DNA from 2 places in the Aliidiomarina minuta genome. Region 2 is predicted to be linked to the other one. Evidence: predicted binding sites of a transcription regulator. Region 2 holds the regulator's gene; the other holds the start of a gene.
The links. Region 2 encodes NrdR, which represses ribonucleotide reductase genes. Its sites were predicted from a motif close to AAACACNANATNTNGTGTTT; they were not measured.
Positions count from the first base shown of each region.

Region 1 (8,017 bases), 680 kb from region 2:
TCGCGTTGGTGGGATCCGGATGGCGAGTTTAAGCCGCTGCATTTAATCAACCCTTTGCGCCTTAATTACATTGAACGTCACGCCGACGGGCTGTTTGGCAAGCAAGTTGCGGATGTTGGTTGCGGTGGAGGTTTACTGAGCGAAGCCATGGCGAAAATGGGCGCTCAAGTCAGTGGCCTTGATATGAGCGATGAAGCCCTTAAAGTAGCCCGGCTCCATGCTGCTCAGTCAGATCTCAGCATTGACTATCAGGAAACGACAGCAGAGCAGTTTGCGGCCTCTCATGAACAACAGTTTGACGTGGTAACCTGCCTGGAGATGCTGGAGCACGTGCCCAATCCTGAAGCGGTAGTTGCGGCTTGCGCCAGTATGGTAAAACCCGGCGGTCATGTCTTTTTCTCGACGTTGAACCGCAATCTGAAATCCCGCCTGCTAGGTATCGTAGCGGCCGAATATGTGTTGGGCTGGGTGCCCAAAGGCACGCACGATTATGCGAAATTCATCAAACCTTCAGAACTGGTTCAAATGGCTGAAAAACAGCCACTACGAGCGCAAAACATGACAGGGCTGCACTATAACCCCTTGAGCCAGGAATTCTTTTTAAGTGATCGTAATGTCGATGTGAACTACATTGTGCATTGCCGTAAACCGGAATGAGTTTTTTATGCCAATAAGCAAAAAGAGCGCTGTTTTATTTGACCTTGACGGTACTTTACTGGATACCGCGCCGAGCCTACATACCGCACTGAATAAAGTGCTGCGCCTTCATCAGCGACCCGAGCTCGAGTTGCATTTAACTCGTCCACTTGCCTCGCATGGCGCGACTGGCTTATTGCGGCTTGGTTTTGGTGAGAATTTTAACCCTACTACCCGTGACGAGCTACGCAAACAATTTCTGGATGCCTATGCAGAAGACGTCAGCAGCGAGACCAACTACTTTGACGGCGTCGTTGCTATGCTGAGTAGCTTACAACAGGCAGATATTCCCTACGCTATTGTGACCAATAAACCCACTCAGTTTACCCATGCACTATTGCCCGACTTTGCGGCCTTGCAACAGGCCGGAGCGGTAGTCTGCGGCGATACCCTGCATGTCGCTAAGCCAGATCCGGCCCCATTACTTTATGCAGCGGAGCAGCTGGGCATTACTGCACAGGACTGCTGGTACGTCGGCGACGCTGAACGTGATATTCAGGCAGGTAAAGGAGCTGGTATGCAAACAGTACTTGCGACCTATGGCTACCTTAGTGATGAAGATGATATTCAGGCCTGGCAAGCCCACTACCATATTGAGCATGCTAATGACCTGTTCGCCTTACTAGGCAAATAAGTCAATCTAATCAGATATGCAGATATAGTGTTAAGCCTGGCGATTTAACACTATATCTTGTAACCCTTTGTAAACCCTCGTGTATGCTCACATATCCAAAATGCCTCTACTAAAACCCCCATTTGTAATAGCTAAATATTATTAAAATTTTTGTAATCTTTACTCAGGCTGTAGCTACCGCTTTCACTGACTTATAGCCTTATCTTCGAAATAAATCATAAAAACAGGGCAGTTATGCACAGGTTATGCCCTTGAGAATAGCCTGTTTCAGGTCTAGTATATCGGTCAATTCCAAAACACAAGATATAGTGCAAAATTCAAACACTAAAGCCATAAAACACTACATCTTGTGGTACACCCATGCCAAATAATGGCAGCGCAACAGGTAAAGCATCATGAGTCAATCTATTGAAGTGACAAAACGCAACGGCATTCGCGAACCTCTGGATCTGGATAAAATCCATCGTGTTATCAGCTGGGCTGCTGAGGGTCTGAATAATGTATCAGTCTCGCAGGTAGAAATTAAGTCACATATTCAGTTTTATGATGGCATTAAGACTGAAGATATCCATGAAACTATCATAAAAGCCGCCGCTGATCTTATCTCGGAAGAATCTCCTGATTATCAGTATATGGCAGCCCGCCTTGCGGTTTTCCACCTGCGTAAGCGTGCCTATGGTCAATTTGAGCCGCCGCACTTATATAAGCAAGTCACCAGCATGGTAGAAAAAAACCGCTATGACCGCCATTTACTGGAGGATTACAGCGAAGAAGAATTTAATCAGATGAACGAGTTTATCGATCACTGGCGTGACCTGAACTTTTCTTATGCAGCGGTTAAACAACTGGAAGGCAAATACCTGGTGCAAAACCGGGTGACTGGCGAAGTTTACGAAAGCGCACAGTTTCTTTATATGTTGGTGGCCGCCTGCTTGTTTGCAAAGTATCCGCCAGAAAAGCGCATGGATTACATTCGCCGTTTCTATGATGCAACCTCGCAGTTTAAGATTTCACTACCAACACCTATTATGTCTGGTGTACGCACCCCTACCCGTCAATTCAGCTCCTGTGTTCTGATAGAGTGTGGCGATAGTCTTGATTCTATCAATGCAACCGCCAGTGCTATTGTGAAATACGTATCACAACGGGCTGGTATAGGTATCAACGCAGGACGCATTCGTGCCCTGGGCAGCCCAATTCGCAATGGTGAAGCTTTCCACACTGGCTGCATTCCTTTCTTTAAGTATTTCCAGACTGCGGTGAAAAGCTGCTCTCAGGGCGGTGTTCGTGGCGGCGCTGCCACCCTCTTCTATCCGCTCTGGCATTTAGAAGTAGAATCGCTGCTGGTACTGAAGAATAACCGCGGCGTCGAAGAGAACCGCGTACGCCACTTAGACTACGGTGTGCAGTTTAATAAACTTATGTACCAGCGACTGATTAAAGATCAGCACATCACCCTGTTCAGCCCTTCTGACGTTCCAGGTCTGTACGATGCGTTCTTCTGTGATCAGGACGAATTTGAGCGTTTGTATGTGCAGTACGAAGCGGATGACAGCATTCGTAAGAAACGCATTAAAGCCATTGAGCTTTTCGGTCTCTTTATGCAGGAGCGCGCCAGTACCGGCCGTATCTACCTGCAAAACGTAGATCACACCAATAACCACAGTCCTTTTGACGCTAAAGTAGCGCCTATTCGCCAGAGCAACCTGTGCCTTGAAATTGCCCTGCCGACTAAACCATTAAGCCATGTTAATGATGAAGAAGGTGAAATTGCACTCTGTACACTTTCCGCTTTCAACCTGGGTTCTATTGAGTCACTGGATGACTTTGCCGAACTGGCTGATCTTGGTGTGCGTGCGCTGGACAGTCTGCTGGATTATCAGGATTACCCGGTACCAGCTGCCTGGAATGCTACTCAGGGCCGTCGTACTTTAGGTATTGGTGTTATTAATATGGCCTATTACCTGGCCAAAAATGGTGTCCGTTACTCTGATGGCAGTGCCAATGGTTTGGTACATCGTACCTTCGAAGCCATGCAATATTACCTGCTAAAAGCCTCTAATGATCTGGCTAAAGAAAAAGGCGCCTGCCCTAAATTTAACGAGACCACCTATTCGCAGGGGATTATGCCGATCGACACCTATAAAAAGGATCTCGATACGGTCTGTAGCGAACCTTTGCATTACGACTGGGATGCTTTACGTGAATCTGTTAAAGAGCATGGTTTGCGTAACTCAACGCTGTCGGCACTGATGCCTTCAGAGACCTCCTCACAAATTTCTAATGCCACCAACGGCATAGAGCCACCACGCGGCCATATTAGTGTGAAGTCCTCTAAAGATGGCGTTATGAAACAGGTGGTTCCGGATTATGAAAATCTGAAAGACGCTTATGAACTGCTGTGGTCAATCCCTAATAACAAAGGTTATCTGGAACTGGTCGGTATTATGCAAAAGTTTGTCGACCAGACTATTTCAGCCAATACCAACTATGATCCGGGCAAATTTGAAAACAATAAAGTGCCCATGAAGCAATTACTGCAAGACCTGCTTTACGCGTACAAACTGGGCGTGAAAACTATGTATTACCACAATACCCGTGATGGCGCTTCCGATAGCCAGAATGACGTGGCTGGTCGCAAAGCAGTTCCGCAGGAAAAGGCAGCAGCAACGGCTGCAGTAGTCGCCACTGAATTTGATGATGACGATGATTGCGCTGGCGGCGCTTGTAAAATTTAATAGATTTCTAATGTGGGTACCTATAATACAATGAAATACTCGACGTTTAATCAAACTCATACCAATGCCTTGGGCGAGCCGATGTTTTTCGGTAACTCAGTGAATGTGGCGCGCTACGACCAGCAGCGCCACAGTATTTTTGAGAAACTCATCGAGAAGCAACTGAGCTTCTTCTGGCGACCTGAAGAAGTCGACGTCAGCCGCGACCGCGTTGATTTTCAGGCTATGAGTACCAGTGAAAAGCATATTTTCATTTCTAACCTGAAGTATCAGACCTTGCTTGATTCAGTACAGGGCCGCAGCCCTAATATTGCTTTCCTGCCAATAGTCTCATTACCGGAATTAGAGACCTGGATTGAAACCTGGTCGTTTTCAGAAACTATTCACTCACGTTCATACACGCACATTCTGCGTAACCTGTTCAGTGACCCTAGTGAGGTTTTTGATGACATAGTTGCCAACGACGAGATCAGAGAACGGGCTACTGATATATCCAAATATTATGACGACCTGATTTTTCACACTCAGCTGTGGCAGACTCAGGGCGAAGGTAAATGGACAATAGATGGCGAGACTTACACCGTCACTAAACGGGAATTAAAGAAAAAACTTTTCCTCTGCATGAACTCGGTTAATGCACTGGAAGCGATACGTTTCTATGTCAGCTTTGCCTGTACCTTTGCTTTCGCTGAGCGTGAAATGATGGAAGGCAATTCAAAGATCATTCGCCTGATTGCTCGTGATGAAAACCTGCATCTTACTTCTACTCAGCATGTATTAAACCTTTGGCAGCATGGCGAAGATGATCCTGAAATGCAGGAAATTGCCGAAGAGCTGAAAGACGAAGCTATGGAAATTTTCACCTCTGCGGTTGAACAGGAGAAGAAATGGGCCCATTACCTGTTTCAGAATGGCTCTATGATAGGTTTAAACGAAGACATGCTGTGTCAATACGTGGAATACATAGCTAACCTGCGTATGGCCGCCATAGGCCTTGAGCCTCAGTATGATCAAAAGAGCAATCCCCTGCCCTGGATGAACAAATATCTGTCGTCCGATAATGTGCAGGTGGCGCCGCAGGAGTCTGAAATAAGCTCTTACCTGGTCGGCCAGATCGACAGTGAAGTCAGCGCAACTGACTTTGGCGATTTTGATTTATAAGAATGAGCAAAGGTTATTGCGTTAAGGCCAAAGGAATGGCAGCTTTTAATGTACCTGAAAAAAGTGATAAAACACTCTTACAAAGTATGGAAGAACAAGGCATAGAAACCCACTTCCATTGTCGGGATGGTTTCTGCGGTGCCTGTCGTACGCAGCTGATTTCAGGTCAGGTAAGCTATATTAATGAACCTTTGGCGTACGTGCGTGAGGGCGATATTTTACCCTGCGTCTGCATTGCCAGTAGCGATATTGAAATCGAGCATTGAAAAAACTGATTATAAAAATCGTTTTAATCAGTTTTTACTTTTAATGAGTTATTGGCATAATAGCTCCAGTTAAACAGCTAATACGCTATATAAAATTTTGGGGAGAGTTATGTTAACAGTTATTTTTGGTCGCCCGGCATGTCCTTTTTGTGTTCGCGCCAAGCAGATTGCCGAGCAACTTAGCGAAGAGCGTGACGACTTTGAGTTTCGTTACGTCGACATTCATGCCGAAGGCATCAGCAAAGCCGATTTAGAAAAAACTATCGGTAAACCCGTATTAACGGTGCCGCAAATTTTTGTTGATGAAGATCATGTCGGTGGCTGCACTGAGTTTGAAGCCTACGCCCGTGAAAATCTGGGACTGTATCAAAACGGCTGATTGAGAACTCATACCTGTAAAAAAGGGGCTTAAGCCCCTTTTTTCATGGATAAACATCCTAATAGCTTTGCAATGCCTGATTCAAGCGTTGTTCAGACACCGGAAAAGCTGTACCAAGCTGCTGTGCAAACAAAGACACCCTGAATTCTTCGAGCATCCAACGAAACTGCAGCAGTTCAGAACTGGCTCTGTCTCCATTTGCAACCTGATTCAGCATACCCTGCCAACGCTCTTCCAGTTTAGCTACGCTCAGCATGTGTAAACGATCCCGGTTCGGATCAACCGGCAGTTTTTCCTGGCGTATTTTCAGCGCTTTCAGGTAACGTTCTATATCTGCTAAACGTTTTTCCCCGAACTGACTGACAAAACCTTTAAAAATAAGGCTTTCAAGATGTGCTTTGATATCATTGTAAGATTGCACCTGGTTAAGTGGTACTTTGCCTTTTAATTGTTTTTGAATCTGGTGGCTTAATAACAGGCAGCGTTCAACCTGCCCTGCGACACGCAAGGTCGCCTCATTTAACTGCCCCCGAACATCGTCCACAACCGCTGCAAAAGCTTGCTCATCAGTGACTTCACGACCGATAAGCAGGCTATCAATAGCAGCATGAATGCAATCATCGACTAAAGCATCTACTTTACCCCAGGGATTAAAGTACATGGCCAGTTTTGCTTTATTGGGCAATTTTTCTCGCAAATAGGACGCTGGTGAAGGCACTTTAAGCAATACCAGGCGGCGCAGTCCCTGTTGGTGGGCTTCCTGCGCCTGTTGCGCATTATCAAATAAGCGGATGGCCACGTCTTTGTGGTTATCCACCAAAGCCGGATAAGCTTTGATAGCAAAGCGGCCCTGCTTTTTTTGCAGATTTTTCGGTAAAGAACCAAAGGTCCAGTCAGTTAACCCTTCTTTCTCTATATCGTCGCCAGCCGTCTGCACTAGTGTTTGCTTAACCTTGCCCTGAAGTTTGTGTTGCAGGTCTTTCAGGTCACGTCCCTGCGCCAGTAAACTGCCTTCTGCATCCACCACTTTAAAGTTAATCTTTAAATGCGCAGGCAACGCCTGCAAATCCCAGTCTTCCTTTTCAACCTTAACGCCCGTCATGCGCAATAGCTGTTTAGACAAGGACTGCAACAGAGTGCCCTCAAAAACTTTCATTGACTGCAATGCAGCCTGGGCATAATTTGGAGCAGGCACAAAATTACGGCGCAGACTTTTGGGTAAACTCTTGATTAAAGCAATCACCAATTCTTCACGCAAAGCTGGAATTTGCCAGTCAAAACCGCTCTCCTGAACCTGATTGAGAATGGCCAACGGTATCTCAACGCTGACACCGTCGTCTTCTGCCTGGGGATCAAAAGCATAACTTAACGGCAGTTGGAACGACCCTTGCTGCCATTCATCAGGATACTGGTTTTCAGTTACATACTCGGCTTCCTGCAGCATTAGTTTCTGACGTGAAAAGTGCAGCAATTGCGGATTATTCTTACTTTGTTGCTTCCACCAGTTTGCCAGCTTGCGTTCATCGTAAATATGCTCAGGTAGCTCATGGGCGTAACACTGATACAGAGCTTCTTCATCAATCAGAATATCGCGACGACGGGATTTATCTTCCAGCTCACGAATATCTTCAATAGTTTTTAAGTTCGCTTGAATAAAAGGTAATGGCTGGCGTACTTCACCAGTGACCAAAGCCTCACGAATAAAGATCTCCCGCGCTATTACCGGGTCTAGCGGGCCAAACTGAACTTTTCGTTTGGGTACAATAATAAGACCATACAAACTCACCTGCTCATCAGCCACTACGCTGCCACGCTTTTTCTCAAAACGGGGCTCTGAGTAGCTTCGTTTTACCAGGTGGCCTGCTGCAGGTTCAATCCACTCGGGCTTAATACCACCGACACCTCGGGCAAATAACCGCGAAGTTTCCACCAGCTCGGCAGCCATCACCCACTTAGGTGGCTTCTTAAATAAACCGGATCCCGGAAAAATAAAGAACTTACGACCACGAGCGCCACTAAATTGATGTCCTTCATCCTTCATGCCTATCTGAGACAATAAACCGGCTAACAGCGCTTTGTGTATTTGTTCTTCCTGAGCAGGCTCGTCATTAATTGGCAGCCCCATTTCACGCACCGATTGGCG
Region 1 is NZ_PIPL01000001.1:513,131-521,147, reverse strand. It holds gene ubiG (bifunctional 2-polyprenyl-6-hydroxyphenol methylase/3-demethylubiquinol 3-O-methyltransferase UbiG) at 1-657, shown strand, start outside; gene CWE09_RS02510 (HAD family hydrolase) at 665-1,330, shown strand; gene nrdA (class 1a ribonucleoside-diphosphate reductase subunit alpha) at 1,726-4,068, shown strand; gene nrdB (class Ia ribonucleoside-diphosphate reductase subunit beta) at 4,099-5,229, shown strand; gene yfaE (class I ribonucleotide reductase maintenance protein YfaE) at 5,265-5,495, shown strand; gene CWE09_RS02490 (GrxA family glutaredoxin) at 5,605-5,874, shown strand; gene hrpA (ATP-dependent RNA helicase HrpA) at 5,933-8,017, opposite strand, start outside.
Region 1: nrdA (class 1a ribonucleoside-diphosphate reductase subunit alpha) is a predicted target of NrdR. The motif match lies at 1,666-1,685, and genes of this name have one in related genera.

Region 2 (8,017 bases):
CGGACTTAGAACCTGAACGATCGACCAACGCTCAGGCTTTTGTGCAGTATGACACCCGGCAGGGACAGCTCGAGGCGCAGTTTTTTTATCAGCGATTACGTAATTTAATTGCCTGGGCGCCGGTAGCCGAAGACAGCCTTATATGGCAGCCGATGAACGTGAGCCGTGCCCGTACTCAGGGCGTTACCCTTCGCTGGCAGCATCAATGGCACCAGTGGCGCATTGATGCGCATGCTACCCGGCTGAGTGCAGAAGATCGCGATAGCGGCATGACGCTGGTCAATCGGGCACGGGAAAGCGGCATGATTAACTTTTCCCACGCCTACCCGAGTGCGATGCTTTCTTTTCAGCTTGAGGCAAGCAGCGGCCGCTATATGAATGCCGATAACAGCCAGCGTACTTCCGGTTATGCCTTGCTTAACCTGCGCTGGGAGCAGGACATAACACGCCACTGGAAATGGCAGTTCAGCCTTAATAATGCGCTGGACAGGAACTACCAGGTACGGGATGGATACCATCAGGCCGGGCGTGAGCTGCGTTTAGGTTTATCCTGGCAACATTAACCGCTATAATAGCCGCACTTTTAAAAGTGTCCACAGCCAGGAGTAACCATGCAAAGCCGTGATATGAATATTGCTGATTTTGATGCCGATTTATGGAACGCCATGAAGGCGGAAGAAAAGCGTCAGGAACAGCACATTGAGCTGATCGCTTCCGAAAACTATTGCAGCCCACGCGTGCTGGAAGCGCAGGGTTCGCAGCTGACCAATAAGTATGCCGAAGGTTATCCTGGCAAGCGTTATTACGGCGGTTGTGAGTTTGTTGATATTGCTGAAAACCTGGCGATTGAGCGGGCTAAGCAGCTGTTTGGCGCAACTTATGCCAACGTGCAGCCGCACTCAGGTTCGCAGGCTAATACTGCTGCTTTTATGGCGTTGATGAATGCAGGCGATACCTTCTTAGGCATGAGTCTGGATCACGGCGGTCATTTGACCCATGGTTCCAAGGTTAACTTCTCCGGTAAGACTTATAATGCTGTGCCATACGGTTTGCATCCAGACACCGGTGATATTGATTATGAGCAGGTGGCTGATCTGGCGCGTGAACATAAACCTAAGATGATCCTGGCTGGTTTCTCGGCATTCTCTGGCATTATTGACTGGCAGAAATTCCGCGAAATCGCTGATGAAGTGGGTGCTTACCTGCTGGTAGATATGGCTCACGTGGCGGGTCTGGTAGCGGCTGGTCTGTATCCGAATCCGGTGCCTTATGCTGACGTGGTCACTACCACGACGCATAAAACCCTGGCCGGCCCACGCAGTGGTCTGATTGTATCGGGTAAAGACGATGCGGACTTGCACAAAAAACTTAACAGCGCAGTATTCCCGGGTAATCAGGGCGGTCCGCTGATGCACGTAATTGCTGCAAAAGCCGTTGCTTTTAAAGAAGCTTTAGAGCCAGAATTTAAAGTTTACCAGCAACAGGTGCTGGATAATGCCAATGCTATGGTTAACGCCATGCAGGAGCGCGGTTATAAAATCGTCTCGAACGGCACTAAGAACCACCTTTTCCTGGTTGATCTGATTGATAAAGATATCACCGGTAAAGACGCGGATGCTGCTTTAGGCCGTGCTTATATTACGGTGAATAAGAACTCGGTTCCAAATGACCCGCGTTCACCTTTTGTTACGTCAGGTCTGCGCCTGGGTACTCCGGCAATTACTCGTCGTGGCTTCAAAGAAGCAGACGCGACCCAGGTCGGACACTGGATTTGCGATGTACTGGACAACCTGGGTGACGAATCTGTGGAAGATAAAGTACGCGAGCAGGTTAAAGCGCTCTGTGCTAAGTTTCCGGTATATTCTTAATTCCCCAGGGGGAGTAAGCGCTCATGCACTGCCCGTTTTGCAATACACAGGATACTAAGGTCATCGACTCACGTCTGGTGGCTGAAGGTCTGTCAGTGCGTCGGCGCCGCGAATGCGGTGCCTGTCGTGAGCGTTTTACCACCTTTGAAAGCGCGGAACTGGTGATGCCCCGGGTGATTAAAAGCGACGGTGCACGAGAGCCTTTTAATGAAGATAAGCTGCGCAATGGCCTGCTGCGCTCGCTGGAGAAACGTCCGGTGAGTCTGGAAGCCATGGAGCAGTTGATTAACCGGGTGCGCTCAGGTTTACGGGCGACCGGGGACCGCGAAATCAGCAGCGACGTGATTGGTAACCTGGTCATGGAGCAGCTCAAAAAAGTAGATAAAGTGGCTTATATTCGTTTTGCTTCGGTGTATCGTTCATTTGAAGATATTCGCGAATTTGGCGAGGAGATAGCGCGCCTCGATGATTGACTCGCCGCTTTTCACAGAAGCTGATAACGCCTTCATGCAAGAGGCTTTATCGCTGGCTGCGCGCGGCCGTTTCACTACCCATCCTAATCCGAATGTTGGCTGCCTCATTGTCCGTGATAATAAAGTCGTTGGCCACGGCTGGCATGCCCAGGCCGGCACGCCTCATGCTGAGGTGCATGCCTTGCGCGAAGCGGGAGTCCTGGCCGCTGACAGCACTGTTTATGTGACTTTAGAACCCTGCAGCCATTTTGGCCGTACCCCACCTTGTGCTGATGCTTTAATTAAGGCCGGAGTTGCCCGTGTGGTGGTGGCTATGCAGGACCCTTATTTTCAGGTGTCCGGGCGTGGCATTAAACGCCTGCGCGAGCATGGTATTCAGGTCGATTGCGGCTTAATGGAAGCTGCTGCACGCCGCTTAAATGCAGGTTTTATCAAGCGAGCTGAGAAGGGGCTGCCTTATGTGCGCCTGAAAATGGCCGCCAGCCTGGATGGTCGTACTGCCTTAGCCAATGGTGAAAGCAAGTGGATTACCAGCGCCGAGGCTCGTGCCGATGTACAGTTGCACCGCGCTGCCAGTAGCGCCATTTTAAGTGGTGCCGGAACCGTGCTGACCGATGACCCAATGCTGACCGTGCGCCCCGAACAGCTGCCGCAGGGATTGTATCCTGAAGATATGCCTATACGGCCGCCGGTTCGTGTTTTAGTGGACAATCAAAATCAGCTAGGCCCGGATTTGCAGCTCTGGCAACATTCAGGGCCGGTGTGGCTGGCGCGGACTACAGAAAGTAGCCAACCATTGCCTGAACAGGGCCAGCAATTGCTGGTGAAAAGCACGGCTGAGCAGCGTGTGGATTTAAAAGATTTAATGCAGACTTTAGCCAGCCGCGATATTAATGATGTCTGGTGTGAAACCGGCAGCCGCCTTGGCGGTGCTTTGTTAGAAGCCGGGCTGGTGGACGAATTAATTGTTTATATGGCGCCTAAATTACTGGGCCCGGATGCCCGGGGGCTGCTGGATTTGTCGTTATTGACTGACATGGCTCAGGTGCCAGAGTTTGAATTTGAAAGCATTGAACGTATCGGGCCTGACATCAAAATCGTCGCCCGATTGACCACGTAGGGCAGGCTATGCCTGCCGCTAATCGGGCCGGGTTGAAAAGCCCGGCGGTGGGGTTCGCGAGGGACGCGTTTGGCACGCTTTCCCACGCGCCCCTAATCACCGCCGTGCTTTTGCCAATGAACAGCGTAGGGCAGGCTTGGCCTGCCGTGGAAACATCCCGGTGACTGCTAAATCGGACGGCAGGTAAAACCTGCCCTACCAAAGCACACCGGGCGGCAGGCCACAACACGCCTGCTAATGAACACCGTAGGGCAGGCTTGGCCTGCCGTGGAAACATCCCGGTGTCTGCTAAATCGGACGGCAGGTAAAACCTGCCCTACCAAAGCACACCGGGCGGCAGGCCAAACACACCTGCTAATGAACACCGTAGGGCAGGCTTGGCCTGCCGTGGAAACATCCCGGTGACTGCTAAATCGGACGGCAGGTGAAACCTGCCCTACCAAAGCACACCGGGCGGCAGGCCAAACACACCTGCTAATGAACAGCGTAGGGCAGGCTTGGCCTGCCGTGGAAACATCCCGGTGTCTGCTAAATCGGGCGGCAGGTAAAACCTGCCCTACCAAAGCAAACCGGGCGGCAGGCCACAACACGCCTGCTAATGAACACCGTAGGGCAGGCTCGGCCTGCCGTGGAAACACCCCGGTGTCTGCTAAATCGGACGGCAGGTAAAACCTGCCCTACCAAAGCAAACCGGGCGGCAGGCCAAACACGCCTGCTAATGAACAGCGTAGGGCAGGCTTGGCCTGCCGTGGAAACATCCCGGTGTCCGCTAAATCGGACGGCAGGTGAAACCTGCCCTACCAAAGTACACCGGGCGGCAGGCCAAACACGCCTGCTAATGAACACCGTAGGGCAGGCTTGGCCTGCCGTGGAAACATCCCGGTGTCCGCTAAATCGGACGGCAGGTAAAACCTGCCCTACCAAAGCACACCGGGCGGCAGGCCACAACACGCCTGCTAATGAACACCGTAGGGCAGGCTTGGCCTGCCGTGGAAACATCCCGGTGACTGCTAAATCGGGCGGCAGGTAAAACCTGCCCTACCAAAGCACACCGGGCGGCAGGCCAAACACGCCTGCTAATGAACACCGTAGGGCAGGCTTGGCCTGCCGTGGAAACATCCCGGTGACTGCTAAATCGGACGGCAGGTGAAACCTGCCCTACCAAAGCACACCGGGCGGCAGGCCAAACACGCCTGCTAATGAACACCGTAGGGCAGGCTTGGCCTGCCGTTAGCCGTTAACTGACGAATAGGTAAAGCATGAGCACACTGAATACAACAGAAGAAATTATCGCCGATATCAAAGCCGGTAAAATGGTCATTTTGATGGATGATGAAGATCGTGAAAACGAAGGCGATCTGATCATGGCTGCTGAATGTGTCACACCCGATGCGGTGAATTTTATGGCCCGTTACGGCCGTGGCTTGATCTGCCTGACCTTAAGCGAAAAGCGTTGTCAGCAATTGCGTCTTCCCTTAATGGTAGACCAGAATAACTCGCCGTACGCGACCAACTTCACGGTTTCTATTGAAGCTGCTGAAGGTGTGACTACCGGTATTTCAGCTGCAGATCGCGCGCAAACCGTGAAAGCAGCGGTAGCAAAAGATGCCCAGCCGAGCGATTTGGTCATGCCGGGCCATATTTTCCCGCTTAAAGCCAAAGAAGGCGGGGTGTTGAACCGGGCCGGCCATACCGAAGCTGGCTGTGATCTGGCTCGCCTGGCGGGTTATGAACCTGCGGCTGTGATTGTTGAAATACTTAAAGAAGACGGCAGCATGGCACGCCGTCCTGACCTGGAAGTTTTTGCTGCTGAACATGACATTAAAATTGGCACCATTGCCGATTTGATCGAATACCGTTCTATTCAGGAACGCACCGTCGAGCGTGTAGCTGAATGTAAACTGCCGACTGCCTATGGTGAGTTTGACCTGGTGACTTATCAGGATACTGTTGATGGTCAGGTGCATTTCGCCCTGCGCAGCGGAGAAATAGATGGTGATCAGCCAACTCTGGTGCGGGTGCATTTGCAGGATACTTTTAATGATCTGCTTGCTACTGAGCGTGCCACTCGTCGCAGCTGGCCGTTATATCGGGCGATGCGTAAGATTGGCGAAGAGGGCGGTGTTTTGGTATTACTGGGCCGTCAGCAAACTCCTATGGATTTGATTGATCAGGTACGTCATTTCGAACGCGAAGACCGTGGCGAACCTAAGCCTAGTGCGACCTTGAGCCAGGAATCACGCAATGTGGGTGTAGGGTCGCAAATCCTTGCCGACCTCGGTGTACACAAAATGAACCTGCTCAGCTCCCCCAAACGCTACTCCGCTCTGTCCGGCTTCGGTTTAGAAGTTGTAGATTTCATCGAAGACGCATAGGGCTGGCTCGGCCGAGGCTCGCGGTGTCCTGAGGTTTTTTTGCCTTGCCAGGACGCCGTGAACCCATCCATGGGCTCGACGCCTGGCAACACCAATACCTCCTGCCGCCTCACGCCTCGGCTATGCCTGCCGTTGCGGTGTGTGGAGATTATCGGGTGGTGTTTGATGATTTCCGTGGCGGGGGGATGTGTTTTTGGATGGTGCATTGTGGACGTGGATGGTTTCCACGGCAGGCGGAGCCTGCCCTACCACAAGCCTGGGTGATCTGTTGTAGGGCAGGCTATGCCTGCCGTTGCGATGTGTGGGGATTATCGGGTGGTGTTTGATGATTTCCGTGGCGGGAGGTTGGGTGTTTGGGTGATGCATTGTGGATGCGGGTGGTTACCACGGCAGGCGGAGCCTGCCCTACCATAAGCCTGGGTGATCTGTTGTAGGGCAGGCTATGCCTGCCGTTGCGGTGTGTGGGGATTATCGGGTGGTGTTTGATGATTCCCGTGGCGGGGTGATGTGTTTTTGGATGGTGCATTGTGGACGTGGATGGTTTCCACGGCAGGCGGAGCCTGCCCTACCACAAGCCTGGGTGATCTGTTGTAGGGCAGGCTATGCCTGCCGTTGCGATGTGTGGGGATTATCGGGTGGTGTTTGATGATTTCCGTGGCGGGGGGATGTGTTTTTGGATGGTGCATTGTGGACGTGGATGGTTTCCACGGCAGGCGGAGCCTGCCCTACCATTGCGGTGTGTGGTTTTTTTTGATGGTGCATTGTGGATGCGGGTGGTTTCCACGGCAGGCGGAGCCTGCCCTACCACAAGCCTGGGTGATCTGTTGTAGGGCAGGCTGTGCCTGCCGTTGCGGTGTGTGGAGATTATCGGATGGTGTTTGATGATTCCCGTGGCGGGGGGATGTGTTTTTGGATGGTGCATTGTGGATGCGGATGGTTTCCACGGCAGGCGGAGCCTGCCCTACCATAAGCCTGGGGATTAGATTATGGTCGACGGTGTCGGATATGGCGGATATTTCTGGTAAGGCAGGCGAATGGGTATTTAATTAAGAGACCATTATTTTGCAAGGAAGCGAAATGCCAAACTTCTCCCGCTATTATGAATCCGGCGGTTGGTTCTTTTTCACGGTGGTTACCTACAAAAGGCAAGCCGTGTTGTTACAACCGCAAGTTCGGGAATCCCTGAAACAGGCTTTAAAAGAAACCAATCAACGCTATCCATTTAAAATCCACGCTTTTGTACTTCTGCCGGACCACTTTCATTGTGTGCTGGAAATTGACGATCCGAAAATTCCGCAGCGGATAAGCATGATAAAAAGGCGCACTACTCAGCTATCTGGTTTTCAAAGTGCTTTGCAGCAAACCCCGTCTGAGAAGAAAAAACGGCGGAGTGGTCTTTGGCAGCCAAGGTATTGGGAGCATCACATTCATAATGAACAGCGCCTGTATAATCAGGTGATGTATTGTTATTTCAATCCAGTAAAACATGGCCTGGTAGAGCGCATAGGTTTATGGCCATATTCAACTTTTCATCGTGACGTTGCTGCCGGTCATATTCCTGCCGAGTGGGCGTATATTTCGGGGTGATGGGTTTTTGGTGATGCATTGTGGATGCGGATGGTTTCCACGGCAGGCGGAGCCTGCCCTACCATTGGGGTGTGTGGTTTTTGGGTGGTGCATTGTGGACGTGGATGGTTTCCACGGCAGGCGGAGCCTGCCCTACCGTTGGGGTGTGTGGTTTTTTGGGTGGTGCATTGTGGATGCGGATGGTTTCCACGGCAGGCGGAGCCTGCCCTACCATTGCGGTGTGTGGGTTTTTGGGTGGTGCATTGTGGATGCGGATGGTTTCCACGGCAGGCGGAGCCTGCCCTACCATTGCGGTGTGTGGGTTTTCGGATGGTGGATTGTGGATGCGGGTGGTTACCACGGCAGGCGGAGCCTGCCCTACCATTGCGTGTGTGGTTTTTCGGGTGGTGCATTGTGGATGCGGGTGGTTTCCACGGCAGGCGGAGCCTGCCCTACCATTGCGTGTGTGGTTTTTTTGGTGATGCATTGTGGATGCGGATGGTTTCCACGGCAGGCGGAGCCTGCCCTACCGTTGGGGTGTGTGGTTTTTTCGGGTGGTGGATTGTGGACGTGGATGGTTTCCACGGCAGGCGGAGCCTGCCCTACCATTGCGGT
Region 2 is NZ_PIPL01000001.1:1,191,329-1,199,345, reverse strand. It holds gene CWE09_RS05775 (TonB-dependent receptor domain-containing protein) at 1-563, shown strand, start outside; gene glyA (serine hydroxymethyltransferase) at 612-1,868, shown strand; gene nrdR (transcriptional regulator NrdR) at 1,892-2,341, shown strand; gene ribD (bifunctional diaminohydroxyphosphoribosylaminopyrimidine deaminase/5-amino-6-(5-phosphoribosylamino)uracil reductase RibD) at 2,334-3,461, shown strand; gene ribBA (bifunctional 3,4-dihydroxy-2-butanone-4-phosphate synthase/GTP cyclohydrolase II) at 4,721-5,836, shown strand; gene CWE09_RS05750 (REP-associated tyrosine transposase) at 6,914-7,423, shown strand.